Regions from separate parts of the Streptomyces sp. NPDC012935 genome, predicted to be linked through region 1. Evidence: riboswitches for the same ligand, from Rfam matches in the RefSeq annotation. Region 1 holds a riboswitch; each other region holds the start of a gene.

Region 1 (4,833 bases):
CGACTCCCAGCCCCAGTAGATGAACACCCCCAGCAGCAGGGCCCCGGTCAGTGACGCTCCGCCGGCTCCGAAGGGATCGAGCCAGTTGAAGGCCGGATCGGTGGAGCCGAGCGTGCCCGTGTCGGCGTAGACCCGGTACAGCGCGACCACGGCGAAGACGAGCAGGCAGACGACCTGGGCGAGGATCAGGACGTTCTGCACCTTGGCCGACACCTCGGTGCCGATGACGCAGATGGCCGTCATCACCAGGATGAGCAGCACCGTGAGCACCCGGCGCAGAGCGTCGTTCTCGGTCCAGCTGTCGAGGCCGAAGGCGAGCAGCGCGAAGGTCACGGCGACGTCCGCCAGCGACCCCACGACCAGGACGCCCGTCATCGCGATGGCCCAGCCGCCGAGCCACCCGGCCCAGGGCCCCATGGCCCGGGTGACCCAGGAGAAGGTGGTCCCGCAGTCCTGGTCGACCTTGTTGAGGTAGTAGAACGCCGAGGCGATCAGCAGCATGGGCACGAACGACGCCAGCATCACGCCGGGGGCGTAGATCCCCACCAGTGCCACGATCGGGCCGATGACCGCCGCCACCGAGTACGCGGGGGAGGTGGCGTTGAGCCCGATGACGAGGGCGTCGACGAACCCGATCGCGTTGGGCTTCAAGCCCGCGGACTGCGGCGGGCCCGCGTCCGCGATGTCGTCGGCCATGTTCCCTCACTCCCGTTGTACGTGGACCTATACAACAGGGAGTTGAGAAACATTCAAGACATTGATGCCCTTGGTGGGCATATATGTCGTGCCGGGACTGCCGCTACTCCGGCGCCGGGACGAGCGCCGCCAGATCGTCCGGGGTGCGCGGGCCTGCCGACGTGTCACTCAACAACCCCTGTGACCGCAGAAGTCGGGTGGCCGCGACGCCCCACGGCAGCCGCAGACCGGCCTGCTGGAGGAGGTCTGTGCGGGCCAGCATGACCGGTGCCGGCCCGGTGCGTGCCCCGGACGGGGTGAGGAGCGCCGCGTCGTCGGCCCAGCGCAGGGCGAGGTCGACGTCGTGGGTGGCCATGACCACCGTGGTCCCGTTCGAGCGCAGTCCGTCGAGCGTGGCGAGCAGGCGTTCCTGGCCGTCCGGGTCGAGCCCGGCGGTCGGCTCGTCCAGGATCAGCACGCGGGGCCGCATCGCCACCGCGCCGGCGATGGCCGTGCGCTTGCGCTGCCCGTACGACAGCAGATGCGTGGGCCGGTCGGCCAGCGCGCCGATGTCCAGGGCGGCGAGCGCCTCGTCGACCCGCACGCGCACCTCGGGGTCGGGCAGGCCGAGGTTCAGTGGGCCGAAGGAGACGTCCTGGGCGACGGACGCGGCGAAGAGCTGGTCGTCCGGGTCCTGCACCACCAGCTGGACGGTCGTGCGCAGCCGGGTCAGCCCCTTGCGGTCGTACGTGACCCGAGTGCCCTGCACCGTCAACCGGCCGTCGTGCGGCCTGAGTCCACCGCTGAGCAGCCGCATCAGCGTGGTCTTGCCGCTGCCGTTGCGGCCCAGCAGCGCCAGCGCGCGCCCCTCGCGCACATCGAAGTCGAGGCCGCTGAGCACGACGGGGCCGTCCTCGTAGGCGTAGGACGCGCCCCGCAGGGCGACCAGGGCGGTGGGCTCGCTCATGGCAGGGCCTTCTCCAGTACGAGGGTGAGGGTGGCCAGCGCTGCGAGGAGGGCGCAACTCGCGGCCGTGAAGCGGACGGACACGCGGGCCTCGGGCACCAGGACACGCAGGGTGCCGTCGTAGCCGCGCCCGGCGAGCCCGGCCTGGAGCCGGGTGGCCCGGTCGAAGGCCCGCACGAAGGCGGTCGCGCCGAGCCCGGCCAGGGAACGCCACTCCGCGGCCCGGCTCATGTGCCCCAGCCGGGCGGCCTGGGCTTCCCGGATACGGCGCACCGAGTCCAGGAGCAGGAAGCTCATGCGGTACGTCACCAGGGCGACGTCCACGACAGGCGCGGGCACCCCCGCCTTCACCAGGCGGGGCAGCAGGTCGGACATGGGCGTGGTGAAGGCGAACAGCAGCACCCCGAGCGAGGCCGCCGAGGTGCGCAGCAGCAGTTCCCCCGCCAGCAGCGGCCCGTCGTGGGCGAGGGACACGAAGCCCTGCGGCCCGCCCACCTGGACGAGCAGGGTGACCGCGCCGGTCACGCAGAAGCCCAGCGGCACGCGATAGGCACGCCACAGCCGCCGGCCCGGCACGCCCGCGGGTCCCAGCAGCACCACGAGGGACGTCAGGAGCACCAGGGCCGCGCCCGGCCAGGGCGGCAGCGAGATCGCGAGCACGGTGAGACCGAGCCCGAGGACGGCCTTGTCCACCGGGTGGCGGCGGCGCCAGCGACTGCTGTGCGCCGCCGCGTCGATCGGCAGCACGAGTGATCAGGCCCTTTCGGCCGTGGACTCCTCGGCGGCCGCGGTGCCGCAGGCCGCGCCCCCGGTGTCCCGTGCCCGCTCCAGCGCCCGCTGCTCGCCCTGGCGCCTGCCCCGGTGCACGCCGAAGTAGTAGGCGAGGACGCCGGCGCCGAGGGCGGCCTGGAGGGCGAACAGCGCCGACTCGATCTCACCGGACGGCGGCTCGTACAGCGGTGAGAACCAGGGTTCGTAGTCCGGCTTGATCTCGGTGATCGCGGTCTCCGCCTCGGCGTCGGCGCCCGTGAAGGGCTCCTCCTTGTGATCGCCGAGGCCGAAAGCGAGCGGCAGGACCGCGAGCGCGGCCACGACGAGCAGCAGCAGGACGTTGATCTTCGTGTTCTTGCTCATCGGGCCACCGCCTCGGTCTCGGTCCGGGACTGCCTCTTGGTGAGGAGCACGCCCAGCCGGGTCAGCTCGCCCTTGCTGGACTGCACCAGCAGCCGCATCACGAGCACCGTGAGCAGTCCCTCGCTCACCGCGAGGGGGATCTGGGTGACGGCGAAGATGGAGCCGAACTTGCCGAGCGCGCCCAGGAATCCGCTGCTCGGGTCGGGGAACGCCAGCGCCAGCTGGACGCTGGTGACGCAGTAGGTGGAGAGGTCGGCGACGAACGCCCCGAAGAACACCGCCACCATCAGCGGCACGTCGTAGCGGCGCAGCAGTTTGTAGATCGCGTATCCGGCCCAGGGGCCGACGATCGCCATGGAGAAGACGTTGGCACCGAGCGTGGTCAGGCCGCCGTGCGCGAGCAGCAGCGCCTGGAAGAGCAGCGTGATGGTGCCCAGGACCGCCATGATCGGCGGCCGGAACAGAATGGCGCCCAGCCCGGTGCCGGTGGGATGCGAGCAGCTGCCGGTGACCGAGGGCAGCTTCAGCGCGGACAGGACGAACGTGAAGGCTCCGGAGGCGCCGAGGAGCAGCGTGCTCTCGGGGTGCTCCCTGACCTCACGGGTGAGCGAACGGACTCCGTGGACGACGAACGGAGCGGACGCGACGCCCCAGGCGACCGCGTGCGCCGGCGGGAGGAAACCCTCGGCTATGTGCATGGCTCAGCAGACCCTCTCCAGCACCTCGTGGATGGTTGACGCGCCTTGGCCGGTCTCCTGGCTGACGGGTACCACCGCCCGTGCTCCGCCTTCCCGGGTCCCGAAGGACCCAGTGGCTGCCCGTGAGGGCCGGAGCCGGACTTCCCGATTCACAGTGGCGAGGGCCGCACCGGCATCACACCGGATTTCCCGTTCACCAAGGCGTGGTGACAGTAGTGCCCGCACAGGGTGGCTGACAAGCGCGCCTCGGGGGCGTGAAAGGGGCGTTCGCGCGCCCCACGGCCGAGTTGGGCGGGCCGCCGACTCCGCAACAACATGTACACCCTGGGTAATCGAATGCGGATCAGTCATAAGAAGTTTTGAATATGGCGATCTGTCCGCGTTGCGGCGCCGAATCAAGTGCATGGAGGAATCCACGGCCCTGCTGGACGGGTGCGATGAACCGGCCGCCATCGAGAGGACCCTCGCCGCGGTGCTGGCCGAGGTCGTGCGGAGCGAGCAGGTGCCGGTCGACGGTCACTTCTTCGACGACCTGGGCGCCGACTCGCTGGTGATGGCGCACTTCTGTGCACGAGTCAGGAAGCGTGCGGATCTGCCGTCGGTGTCGATGAGGGACGTCTATCGGCACCCGACGATCAGGAGCCTGGCGACGGCGCTCGCGGATGCCGAGCCGATGTCGCGGACGGAACCCGCGGCCGCGGCTCCCGCACGGGAGTCACCGGCCCCGGCTTCGGCGCCGGGCCGGTCCGCGGCGGGCATGCGGCAGTACGTTCTCTGCGGTGCGCTCCAGTTCCTCGCCTTCCTGGCGTACGCCTACCTCCTCGCCTTCGGCACCGCCCTGGGCTACGGGTGGATTTCCGCCGGATCGGGCGTGGTCGATGTGTATCTGCGCTCGGTCCTGTTCGGGGGTGCGGCCTTCTTGGCCCTCTGTGTCCTGCCCGTACTCGTGAAGTGGACCCTCGTAGGCCGGTGGAAGCCTCAGCACATCCCCGTCTGGAGCGTCAGGTACGTCCGCTTCTGGATCGTCAAGACGCTGGTGCGGGCGGATCCGATGGTGCTGTTCAGCGGTTCCCCGCTCTACCTGCTCTACCTCAGGGCGCTGGGCGCGAAGGTCGGACGGGGGGCCGTGGTCCTCTCCCGGAACGTGCCCGTGTGCACCGATCTGCTCTCCATCGGTGACGGTGCGGTCGTCCGCAAGGACTCGTTCTTCTCCTGCTATCGGGCGCACGCCGGGCTGATCCAGACCGGCCCGGTCACCCTCGGCAGGAACGTGCTGGTCAGCGAGGCCACGGTCCTCGACATCGACACAGCGCTCGGTGACGGGGCACAGCTCGGCCACGCCTCCTCGCTGCACCGTGGA
Region 2 (4,833 bases), on a different contig from region 1:
TGCCGGCCGGATGGCGGTTCTGGACCATCTGGCAGTACGACAACGGCAGCGGAAGCCTGCCGGGTGACCAGAATCTCTTCAACGGGTCCATGACCCAGCTGAGGAAGTTCGCCCGAGGCTACTGACCTTGCGGCGCCTGGGCCGCGCGACGGCCGAGGGACGGGGGCCTCGCCCACCGGACGATTAACCCCCTCCCGCGGACACCGTGCGGCTCACCCCAGTTCATCTTCCGTTCACTCAGGTTACTTACGTTCGTCCGGCCAATGACCTCGAACGATTGCCTGGGTAAATGGAAAACTTCTCGCTGATCCTCGCGATTGTGGTGGTAACCGCACTCGCGTTCGATTTCACGAACGGTTTCCACGACACCGCCAACGCGATGGCCACCACCATCTCGACCGGTGCGCTCAAGCCCAAGGTCGCGGTGGCCATGTCCGCCGCGCTGAACCTTGTCGGCGCCTTCCTCTCCGTGGAGGTCGCCAACACGATCTCCAAAGGTCTCGTCGACGAGACCGGCATCCGTCCCGAGGTCATCTTCGCCGCGCTGGTCGGCGCGATCCTCTGGAACCTGCTGACCTGGCTGGTGGGCCTGCCCTCCAGCTCCTCGCACGCGCTGATGGGCGGTCTGATCGGCGCCACCATCGCCTCGGCCGGCGTCGGCGCGGTCCACGGCGACGCGCTCGTCACCAAGGTGCTGATCCCGGCGATCGCCGCCCCGCTGGTCGCGGGCATCGCGGCGCTGCTGGCCACCCGCCTGACCTACTCGCTCGGCAAGAAGGCCGACGGCGAGTCCGCCAAGAAGGGCTACCGCGCCGGCCAGATCGCCTCGGCCGGCCTGGTCTCCCTGGCCCACGGCACCAACGACGCGCAGAAGACCATGGGCATCATCACCCTCGCCCTGGTCGCCGGCGGCACCCTCGCCCCCGACTCCGACCCGCCCATGTGGGTCATCCTCTCCGCGGGCCTGGCCATCGCGCTCGGCACCTACCTCGGCGGCTGGCGCATCATCCGCACCATGGGCAAGGGCCTGACCGACCTTCAGCCGCAGCAGGGCTTCGCCGCCCAGACCAGCGCGGCCACCGTCATCCTGGCCTCCTCCCACCTCGGCTTCTCCCTGTCCACCACGCACTCCGTCTCCGGCGCGGTGATGGGCGCGGGCCTCGGCCGCAAGGGCGGTGTGGTCCGCTGGTCGACGGCGACCCGCATGTTCGTCGCCTGGGGCCTGACCCTCCCGGCCGCCGCGCTGGTCGGCGCGATCGCCGAGTACGTGACGGGCTTCGGCGCCTGGGGCACCGCCGTCGTCGCGGTGTTCCTGGTCGCCTCCAGCGCCGCGATCTGGAAGATCTCCCGCCGTGAGGTCATCGACCACACCAACGTCAACGAGTCCGACGAGCCGGCCGGCGTGGTGACCACGGCCATGGCCGCCGTGACCCCGCCGCCCGCGGGCATGGCGACCGAGGAACTCACGGCCACCATCCCGGCCCAGTCCTCGGAGCCGGAGCCTTCGAAGGCCACGGTCTGACGCACCCGGTCACTCCAGTCACTCCCCCTCACACACTCAGGAAAGCAGAAGCATGAAGATCGACTGGGCGGCACTCGGCTCCGTCTTCGGCGTCAGCCTCGTGGTCACCGTGGCCCTGGTGGGCCTGTTCACCCTCGGCATCGCAGGCCTGTCCCGGCGCGAACGGGCCGCGGCCCAGGGCGACTCGGCCTCTCTCGCGGTCACGGGTGCGTACGCGTGCTTCGCGGCATGCGCGGCGGCAGTGGCGTACGGCATCTATCTGATCGTGGCCTGACGCACGACGCGCATCACCTGAAACACCCGAGGTGCGGGACGGATCACCGTCCCGCACCTCACTGCTGTGTGGGCCTTCGCACACTCTCCCTTCGCAGGTCAACGGCAAGTTGACGGCCGTTCCAACCCCGTGGTGGACTGCCGGAGCCATGTGCGGCGGCAGGAGAGGAAGCCGGTGTGAATCCGGCGCGGTCCCGCCACTGTCACCGGGGTAGACACCCCCGGGAGCCAGGAACTCTCACCGCCGGTCTCGTCGAACCAGGGCGTGGACACCCTGAGTGAGGACATAACGCGATGCTCGCCTGCCGATCGACATGCAGAACCGGACCCTCGTCTGACTCGACGCTCGGCTGACCCCGATGCGTGCCGATCGCGTCTTCGCGTACGGCGCCGCCGCCGGACTTCTCGGTGATCTGCTGCTCGGCGATCCTCGCCGGGGACACCCGGTCGCCGTGTTCGGGCGGACCGCCGCCGCCGTGGAACGGGTGTTGTGGCGTGACCACCGCGCATGGGGTGCGGTGCACACCGCCGTGTGCGCCGGTGGCGCCGTGGCCCTCGGCGCCACCGCAGCTCGTCTCGTACGTACGTCCCCCGCCACCGCCGTCGCGCTGACCGGCGCCGCCACCTGGGCGGTCGTCGGGGGGACTTCGCTCGCCCGGGAGGCCCGGGTCATCGGGCAGGCGCTCGAAGCGGGGGACATCGAGGGCGCACGTGCCCGGCTGCCGCATCTGTGCGGGCGGGATCCGCAGGCGCTGGACGCGGACGGGATCGCGCGGGCCGTCGTGGAGTCCGTCGCCGAGAACACCTCCGACGCGGTGGTGGGGGCCCTGGTGTGGGGCGCCGTGGCAGGCGTTCCCGGGCTGGTCGGGTTCCGGGCCGTGAACACACTCGACGCCATGGTGGGGCACAAGTCGCCCAAGTACCGGCGGTACGGCTGGGCTTCGGCCAGGCTCGACGACCTGGCGGGGTGGCCGGGATCCCGGCTGACCGCCGTACTCGCCGCCGTCGCCGGGGGTGACCCCCGTGGGGCGGTACGAGCGTGGCGCGCCGACGCCGCCAAGCATCCGAGCCCCAACGCCGGGCCCGTGGAGGCCTCGTTCGCGGGGGCGCTCGGGGTGCGGCTGGGCGGGACGCTGTCGTACGGCGGACGCGTCGAGCATCGGCCCGTGCTGAACGGGGACGGGCGGGCCGTGGGCACGCAGGACATCGAACGGGCCGTACGGCTGTCGAAGCGCGTCGGCTGGCTGGCGCTCGGCGTCTGTGCCGTCGCGCGCCGCATCGCGAAGGGACGTACCTCATGACGGGCGGTGGTCTCCTTGTCGCCGGCACCACATCCGACGCCGGCAAGAGCGTCGTCACCGCCGGGATCTGCCGATGGCTGGTGCGGCAGGGAGTGAAGGTCGCGCCGTTCAAGGCGCAGAACATGTCCCTCAACTCGTTCGTCACGCGTGAGGGCGCCGAGATCGGACGGGCCCAGGCCATGCAGGCACAGGCCTGCCGGGTCGAGCCGACCGCGCTGATGAATCCCGTGCTGCTCAAGCCCGGTGGGGAGCAGAGCAGTCAGGTCGTGCTGCTGGGCAAGCCGGTGGGTGAGCTGAGCGCACGCGGCTTCTTCGGGGGGTCTGGGGAGTCGTCCCCCGGGAAGAGGCTGCACGGCGGGCGGCAGGAGCAGCTGCTCGGGACCGTGCTCGACTGTCTCGCCGAGTTGCGGGGCACGTATGACGCGGTGATCTGTGAGGGGGCCGGCTCGCCGGCCGAGATCAATCTGCGGCGGACCGACATCGTCAACATGGGTATCGCCCGCAATGCCGGGCTGCCCGTGCTGGTGGTGGGTGACATCGACCGCGGGGGCGTGTTCGCCTCCTTCTTCGGGACGATCGCCCTGCTCTCGCCCGAGGACCAGGCGCTCGTCGCCGGGTTCCTGGTGAACAAGTTCCGCGGGGACGTCAGCCTCCTGGAGCCGGGGCTCGACATGCTGCTGGGCCTCACCGGACGGCACACCTACGGCGTCCTCCCCTTCCAGCACGGCCTCGGCATCGACGAGGAGGACGGACTGCGGGTGTCCCTGCGCGGGACCGTGCGGGAGTCGAACGTCGCCCCGCCCGTCGGCGAGGACGTGCTGCGGGTCGCCGTCTGTGCCGTCCCGCTGATGTCCAACTTCACCGACATCGACGCCCTGGCCGCCGAACCCGGTGTCGTGGTGCGGTTCGTGGACCGGCCGGAGGAGCTGGCGGACGCGGATCTCGTCATCCTTCCGGGGACCCGGGGGACGGTTCGCGCGCTGGAGTGGCTGCGGGAGCGGGGGCTCGCACAGGCCCTGAAGCGCAGGGTCGCCGAAGGACGGCCCGTCCTCGGCATCTGCGGCGGCTTCCAGGTCCTCGGCGAGCACATCGAGGACGAGGTCGAGAGCCGGCAGGGTCATGTCGAGGGGCTCGGTGCGTTGCCCGTGCGGGTGCGGTTCGCCCGCGAGAAGACCCTGACCCGGCCGGTGGGAGAAGCCCTCGGCGAGCACGTCGCGGGGTACGAGATCCACCACGGGGTCGCCGAGATCCATGGCGGGGAAGCCTTCCTCGACGGCTGCCGGGTCGGCCAGACCTGGGGCACGCACTGGCACGGCTCGCTGGAGTCGGACGGTTTCCGGCGGGCCTTCCTGCGCGAGGTGGCCGCCGCCGCGGGCCGCCGCTTCGTGCCGGCCCCCGACACGTCGTTCGCCGCGCTGCGCGAGGAGCAGCTCGACCGGCTCGGCGACCTGATCGAACAGCACGCTGACACGGACGCGCTCTGGCGGCTCATCGAGTCGGGCGCGCCGCAAGGACTGCCCTTCATTCCACCGGGAGCGCCCGCATGAGCACTGTGTTGTTGTTGTCGACCGCCGACACGGACCTGTTGGCGGCAAGGGCCGCTGCCGGTGCCTCGTACCGGATCGGCAATCCGACCCGCGTGGACGTCGCCGAGGAGCTGCCCGCGCTCGTCGAGGGCGCGGACATCGCCGTCGTTCGCCTGCTGGGCGGCAAGCGGGCCTGGGAGGACGGGCTCGC
Region 3 (4,833 bases), on a different contig from region 1:
CCTGCAGGCCCATCGCGCCGAGCCCGACCGGCCGCCACTTGGCGTTCGACCGGCCCGCCTGCTCGGTCGGGTAGAAGTTGATGTCGACGACCCGGTCGAGGAACGTGACGGCCGTGCGGACGGTCGCGTCGAGCCGCTCCCAGTCGATGTCGCCGGTCATGGTGTTCACGAAGGCGCCGAGGTTGACCGACCCCAGGTTGCAGACCGCCGTCTCCCCGTCGTCCGTGACCTCCAGGATCTCCGTGCAGAGGTTGGAGGAGTGGACGACATGGCCCGGCAGGGCCGTCTGGTTGGCGGTGCGGTTGGCGGCGTCCTTGAAGGTCATCCAGCCGTTGCCGGTCTGCGCGAGGGTGCGCATCATGCGGCCGTACAGATCACGGGCGGGGATGGTCTTCTTCGCGAGCCCCGCCGCCTCCGCCTTGCGGTACGCCTCGTCGAACTCGTCGCCCCACAGGTCGACGAGATCCGGCACGTCCGACGGCGAGAACAGCGACCACGGCTCGTCGGCGTTGACCCGGCGCATGAACTCGTCCGGGACCCAGTGCGCGAGGTTCAGGTTGTGCGTACGGCGGGCGTCCTCACCGGTGTTGTCGCGCAGCTCCAGGAACTCCTCGATGTCGGAGTGCCAGGTCTCCAGGTACACCGCGGCCGCACCCTTGCGCCGGCCGCCCTGGTTCACCGCGGCGACCGAGGCGTCGAGGGTCTTCAGGAACGGCACGATGCCGTTGGAGTGACCGTTGGTGCCGCGGATCAGCGAACCCCGGGACCGGATACGGGAGTACGAAAGACCGATGCCGCCCGCGTGCTTGGAGAGGCGGGCGACCTGGTGGTAGCGGTCGTAGATGGAGTCCAGCTCGTCCTTGGGGGAGTCGAGGAGGTAGCAGGACGACATCTGGGGATGCCGGGTGCCGGAGTTGAAGAGGGTGGGGGAGGAGGGGAGGTAGTCGAGGCGGCTCATGAGCCCGTAGAGCGCGGCGACTTCGTCCACCGACCGGGCGGTGTCGTCCTCGGCGAGACCGGCGGCGACGCGCAGCATGAAGTGCTGGGGCGTCTCGACGACCTTGCGGGTGATGGGGTGCCGCAGGAGGTACCGGCTGTGCAGGGTGCGCAGGCCGAAGTAGCCGAAGCGGTCGTCGCCGTCCATGTCGACCAGGGCGTCGAGGCGGGCCGCGTGCAGGCGCACGAACTCGGCGGTCCGGTCGGCGATGAGGCCCTCACGGTGCCCGACCGCGACCGACCCGGTGAAGGACGTGACGCCCTGCGAGGCGGCCTCGGCGGCGATGGAGAGGGTCAGCAGCCGGGCGGCGAGCCTCGAGTAGGCGGGGTCCTCGGAGATCAGGCCGGCCGCCGCTTCGGTGGCCAGCTCGCGCAGCTCCGCCTCGTCCGCGAACGCGGACCGGCCGCGCAGCGCGGCGGCGGCGACCCGGCCGGGGTCGGCGTCGGGGAGGTCGGCGGTCAGCTCGGTCAGGGTCCGCAGCAAGGCGGTTCCCGGGGCGTCCTCGTCCGTAGGGACGGTCGGGACGGCTGAGGCCGGATCTGCTGGCGCGATGGTCACGTGGGGGCTCTCCCTCGCTCGGCACGGGGGCCTCGGCGAGGGCAGGGGGCAGCACACGAGCGCACACGGCGTCGCGTCCACCGGCCCATTCCGCGAGGCCCGGACGTCGGGCGCACCGGCCGGGTGGCCGGGCGCGCTGTCGGCAGGTCCTCGGACTGACTCCTGCGCATGCCGGTCCTGGGAACAGACATGCACAAGTACACCGTTGCGGGACAGTTCCGGATTCGCACCGGATTCCCCTGCGGCGACAGCGAGCATGAGCATACATCTTGTGCTCACCCGCCACGCCACCCCCAGATGTTGTGTCGCGCTGGTTTCAGAGCGTCAACTCGTAGGTGAGGAGAGTGATGTAGATCCGGGCGTGCATGGCTCGCTGGGTCGACAGGACGATGCGTACGCAGCCCTCCGTGGCGCGGGCGCGGGCGCGAGCGCGGTCGCTACGGGCGCGCACGTGCGGGCTGCCTCGCCAGGGGGCCGCCGGACGGGACGAAGGTCACCCCGCCCAGCAGTTGGCGGTCCGCGTGACCACCACCTCGGCGGCGGCCGCGCGCTTGGAGTATTTCCTGGTGGTGAACTCGCCGGGCGCGTCGAACTCGCCGGGATCCGTCGGCCGGATCGCGATGTCCATACGCCCGAGTCTGCCGGACCGGTCCCGGGGACGGCCCAGGGTTTTCGCCGAGGGCCGCCGGGTTGCGGGGAGTTCCGGGAGTGCTTCTATGGAGATAGGTGTCGGCGCTCCGCGGTCGCTCCGTTTCGAGAGTCCTCCTCGGAAGGAGACGAACGATGACGAGGGTCGTCCGTCGCCCGCCCGGCAAGAAGCGACCGCGCAACGCGCCGATGGCGACGCTGGCTCCGAGACGGGCGGGCACCTGGGTCAGGCAGGGGTTCGTGGCCCATTGGCACCGGCTGACGATCCGCCTGGAGGCTCGCGGCGGCACCACCCGCCCCAGGAAGTGGCGCCGGTGGTTCACCTACACCAACGTCACCCGGGCCATCTGGACGGTGGCCGCGCTCGCCTTGCTCGCGTGGGTGGTGGAGGGCCTGTACATCCTGATCTCGAGCAACACGACCAGCTTCGAGAAGTGGCGGCAGGGCAATGACGGATTCGAGACCGTCCTGCGCTTCCTCGGCCCGGTGCTCGCCGCGTCGCTCGCCGCCACCCTCTTTCTGTTCTGGTGGTACCGGTGGACCAAGCGGCGCTATCTCGCAAAGGCACGGGACGATCCCCACCGACTGGTGCTCACCGCCGGCCCGGACGCCACCGAGATCGTAGGCAGGGAGGAGATCGCCCAGGTCATCGCCGAACGGCTGCGCGAGCGCGACACGCGCCGTCCCTATCTGCTGGTCGGCGGTGTCGGCGTGGGCAAGACCGCCGTCCTGGTACGGCTCACCGAACTGCTGGCGGAGCAGAACGCCGTACCGGTGCCGATCCGGCTGCGGGACGCGAACGGCGGCACCGACCTGAACTTCGAACGCATGGCCAAGCAGCGCTTCATAGACGAGGCACCCCGGGGCATCCTCGCGCGCACCAAGACCGAGCGGGTCTGGCAGCAACTGCTCGCCGACGACAAACCCGTCGTCATCGCCGATGGACTGGAGGAGGCTCTCCTCGGCGACGGCCTCGAACAGAACCGGGACAACATCATCCGGCGAGCCATCGAGCGCGCCTACGAGGAGAAGCTGCCCCTCGTCATCGCCTCCCGTCCGCACAGCCCGCTGGAGAGCACCCCGGCCGCGATCGTCGAGCTGGAACCGCTCAGCGAGGAGGAGGCGTTGCGGTTCGTCCAGGCACGCGTTCCGGAGACGGACGAACGCCGCGTGGACTGGATCGTGGAGACGGCGGAGGTGACCGAGTCGCCCGTCTACCTCCAGATCGCCCGCGAACTGCACCGCCACGGCGCCCTGGAGCACGACCGGCCGGACAACGACCCGCAGCACATGAACACCCGCAGCCGCGACCGCGGCACGCTGCGGTTGTGGCTGCTGGAGACCTGGGACGAGGCGCTGTGCCAGGGCAGGCTGCGCCGGGACGTCGCGCTGAGCCGGCAGGAACGCCGCGACGCCCTCGAAGTGGTCTCCGCCCTGGCCTGCGTGGGACTGCTCCAGGACAAGCTGGAGGTCGGCCTCGGGGAGCTGCTCGACTCGGACGTCCACCCCGGTCCGATGCGGCGCGCACAGGCCCGCGCCGAGCACCTGTGGACCGGCGGACGCGCCTTCGACCGGTACGGCAGGCGCGGGAACGTCTTCTCCGAGTGGCACCGGCAGCAGATCTGGGACGTGCTGTGCCGGCGGATCGGCCCGGACGAGAGGAGGCGGTTGCGCGGGGGCAACATGGACCAGTGCCGCGCCGCCCTCGCCCGGATCGCGCGCAACGCGGACAAGCTCGGACTGGTGGAGGGCTTCGAGCGCAAGGTCCGTTTCCCGCACAGCATCATCCAGGCCTACTTCGGCTACCGCGTGCTGCGGCAGCTGGGCGAGCGGGGCGCCGGCGAGCTCGTCGAGCAGGTGCTCCAGCCGCCCGGGCCCAGCCGCGAACTGCTCATGGCCCTGGTGCTGTTGTCGCGCCGCCGGGCGGCGGGGGTCAGGGCCCGCCGAGAGGGCGTACGGGCCGAGGTGACGAAGGAGGTCGAGGAGCGGCTCCGCAGGTCACGGGTGCGCGGGCACACGCTGGCCCACCGGCTCTGCAGGGCCGCGGAACGCCGCACGGACGATCCGAAGGCGCTCGATCTCTACGCGGCCGCCGTGGAGATCGAGAGCGTGGAAGACGATCCGCGGCTGATGGGCGACATCCTGAGCGAAGTGCGCAGGACGTGGGCCGGTTTCAAGGGTGACCGGCGCAGCCTCGAAGACGCCAAACTGAGGTTGCTCAGGCAACTCGGAGCCGCCCTGCGGAGCGTCTCCGACCGGATCGACACCACCCCGCTCTACGAACAGCTCGTCCAGATCGGTGTGAAGGAACCCATCTACCCGATACGCCTGGCCGTAGCCCAGGAGTTCGGCACCGGCGGCAACGCGGCGTTCGCCGTGATCCGGGGGCGGATCGGGCTGAACACCGACCCCGTGCAGGAGTACAACGACCGGCTCGGCGAGCTGAAGGCCTGGAAACGCGGTGAGTACGAGCAGTGGGCCGAGCGCATGGCGCGGGCGCGGGCCGCGGGCGTGCCCTCACGGGCCAGGACCGAGCGCATCGGCCGGCTCCAGCAGGACCGGCGCACGCTGAACCAGGAGTACCGCAGGAAACGGGTCGATCTGTTCCGGGAGTTCGTGATGCGCGCCTG

The links. Region 1 has a riboswitch for cobalamin ahead of ACFY5C_RS04215 (energy-coupling factor ABC transporter permease). Riboswitches for the same ligand answer to the same signal wherever they lie in the genome.
Region 2: linked by a shared signal. The riboswitch ahead of ACFY5C_RS14445 (cobalamin biosynthesis protein) and the one ahead of ACFY5C_RS04215 (energy-coupling factor ABC transporter permease) in region 1 are both predicted to bind cobalamin.
Region 3: linked by a shared signal. The riboswitch ahead of ACFY5C_RS30990 (ribonucleoside-diphosphate reductase subunit alpha) and the one ahead of ACFY5C_RS04215 (energy-coupling factor ABC transporter permease) in region 1 are both predicted to bind cobalamin.

The regions. Positions count from the first base shown of each region.
Region 1 covers NZ_JBIBBC010000001.1:964,201-969,033, reverse strand. The annotation lists gene ACFY5C_RS04235 (APC family permease) at 1-696, opposite strand, end outside; gene ACFY5C_RS04230 (ATP-binding cassette domain-containing protein) at 800-1,642, opposite strand; gene cbiQ (cobalt ECF transporter T component CbiQ) at 1,639-2,388, opposite strand; gene ACFY5C_RS04220 (energy-coupling factor ABC transporter substrate-binding protein) at 2,395-2,775, opposite strand; gene ACFY5C_RS04215 (energy-coupling factor ABC transporter permease) at 2,772-3,473, opposite strand; cobalamin riboswitch at 3,503-3,689, opposite strand; gene ACFY5C_RS04210 (Pls/PosA family non-ribosomal peptide synthetase) at 3,877-4,833, shown strand, end outside.
Region 2 covers NZ_JBIBBC010000005.1:56,122-60,954, forward strand. The annotation lists gene ACFY5C_RS14430 (lysozyme) at 1-125, shown strand, start outside; gene ACFY5C_RS14435 (anion permease) at 290-1,522, shown strand; gene ACFY5C_RS14440 (hypothetical protein) at 1,575-1,796, shown strand; cobalamin riboswitch at 1,912-2,054, shown strand; gene ACFY5C_RS14445 (cobalamin biosynthesis protein) at 2,155-3,096, shown strand; gene ACFY5C_RS14450 (cobyric acid synthase) at 3,093-4,643, shown strand; gene cobN (cobaltochelatase subunit CobN) at 4,640-4,833, shown strand, end outside.
Region 3 covers NZ_JBIBBC010000015.1:206,867-211,699, reverse strand. The annotation lists gene ACFY5C_RS30990 (ribonucleoside-diphosphate reductase subunit alpha) at 1-1,555, opposite strand, end outside; cobalamin riboswitch at 1,679-1,853, opposite strand; partial or broken gene ACFY5C_RS30985 (hypothetical protein) at 1,872-2,183, opposite strand; gene ACFY5C_RS30980 (ATP-binding protein) at 2,339-4,833, shown strand, end outside.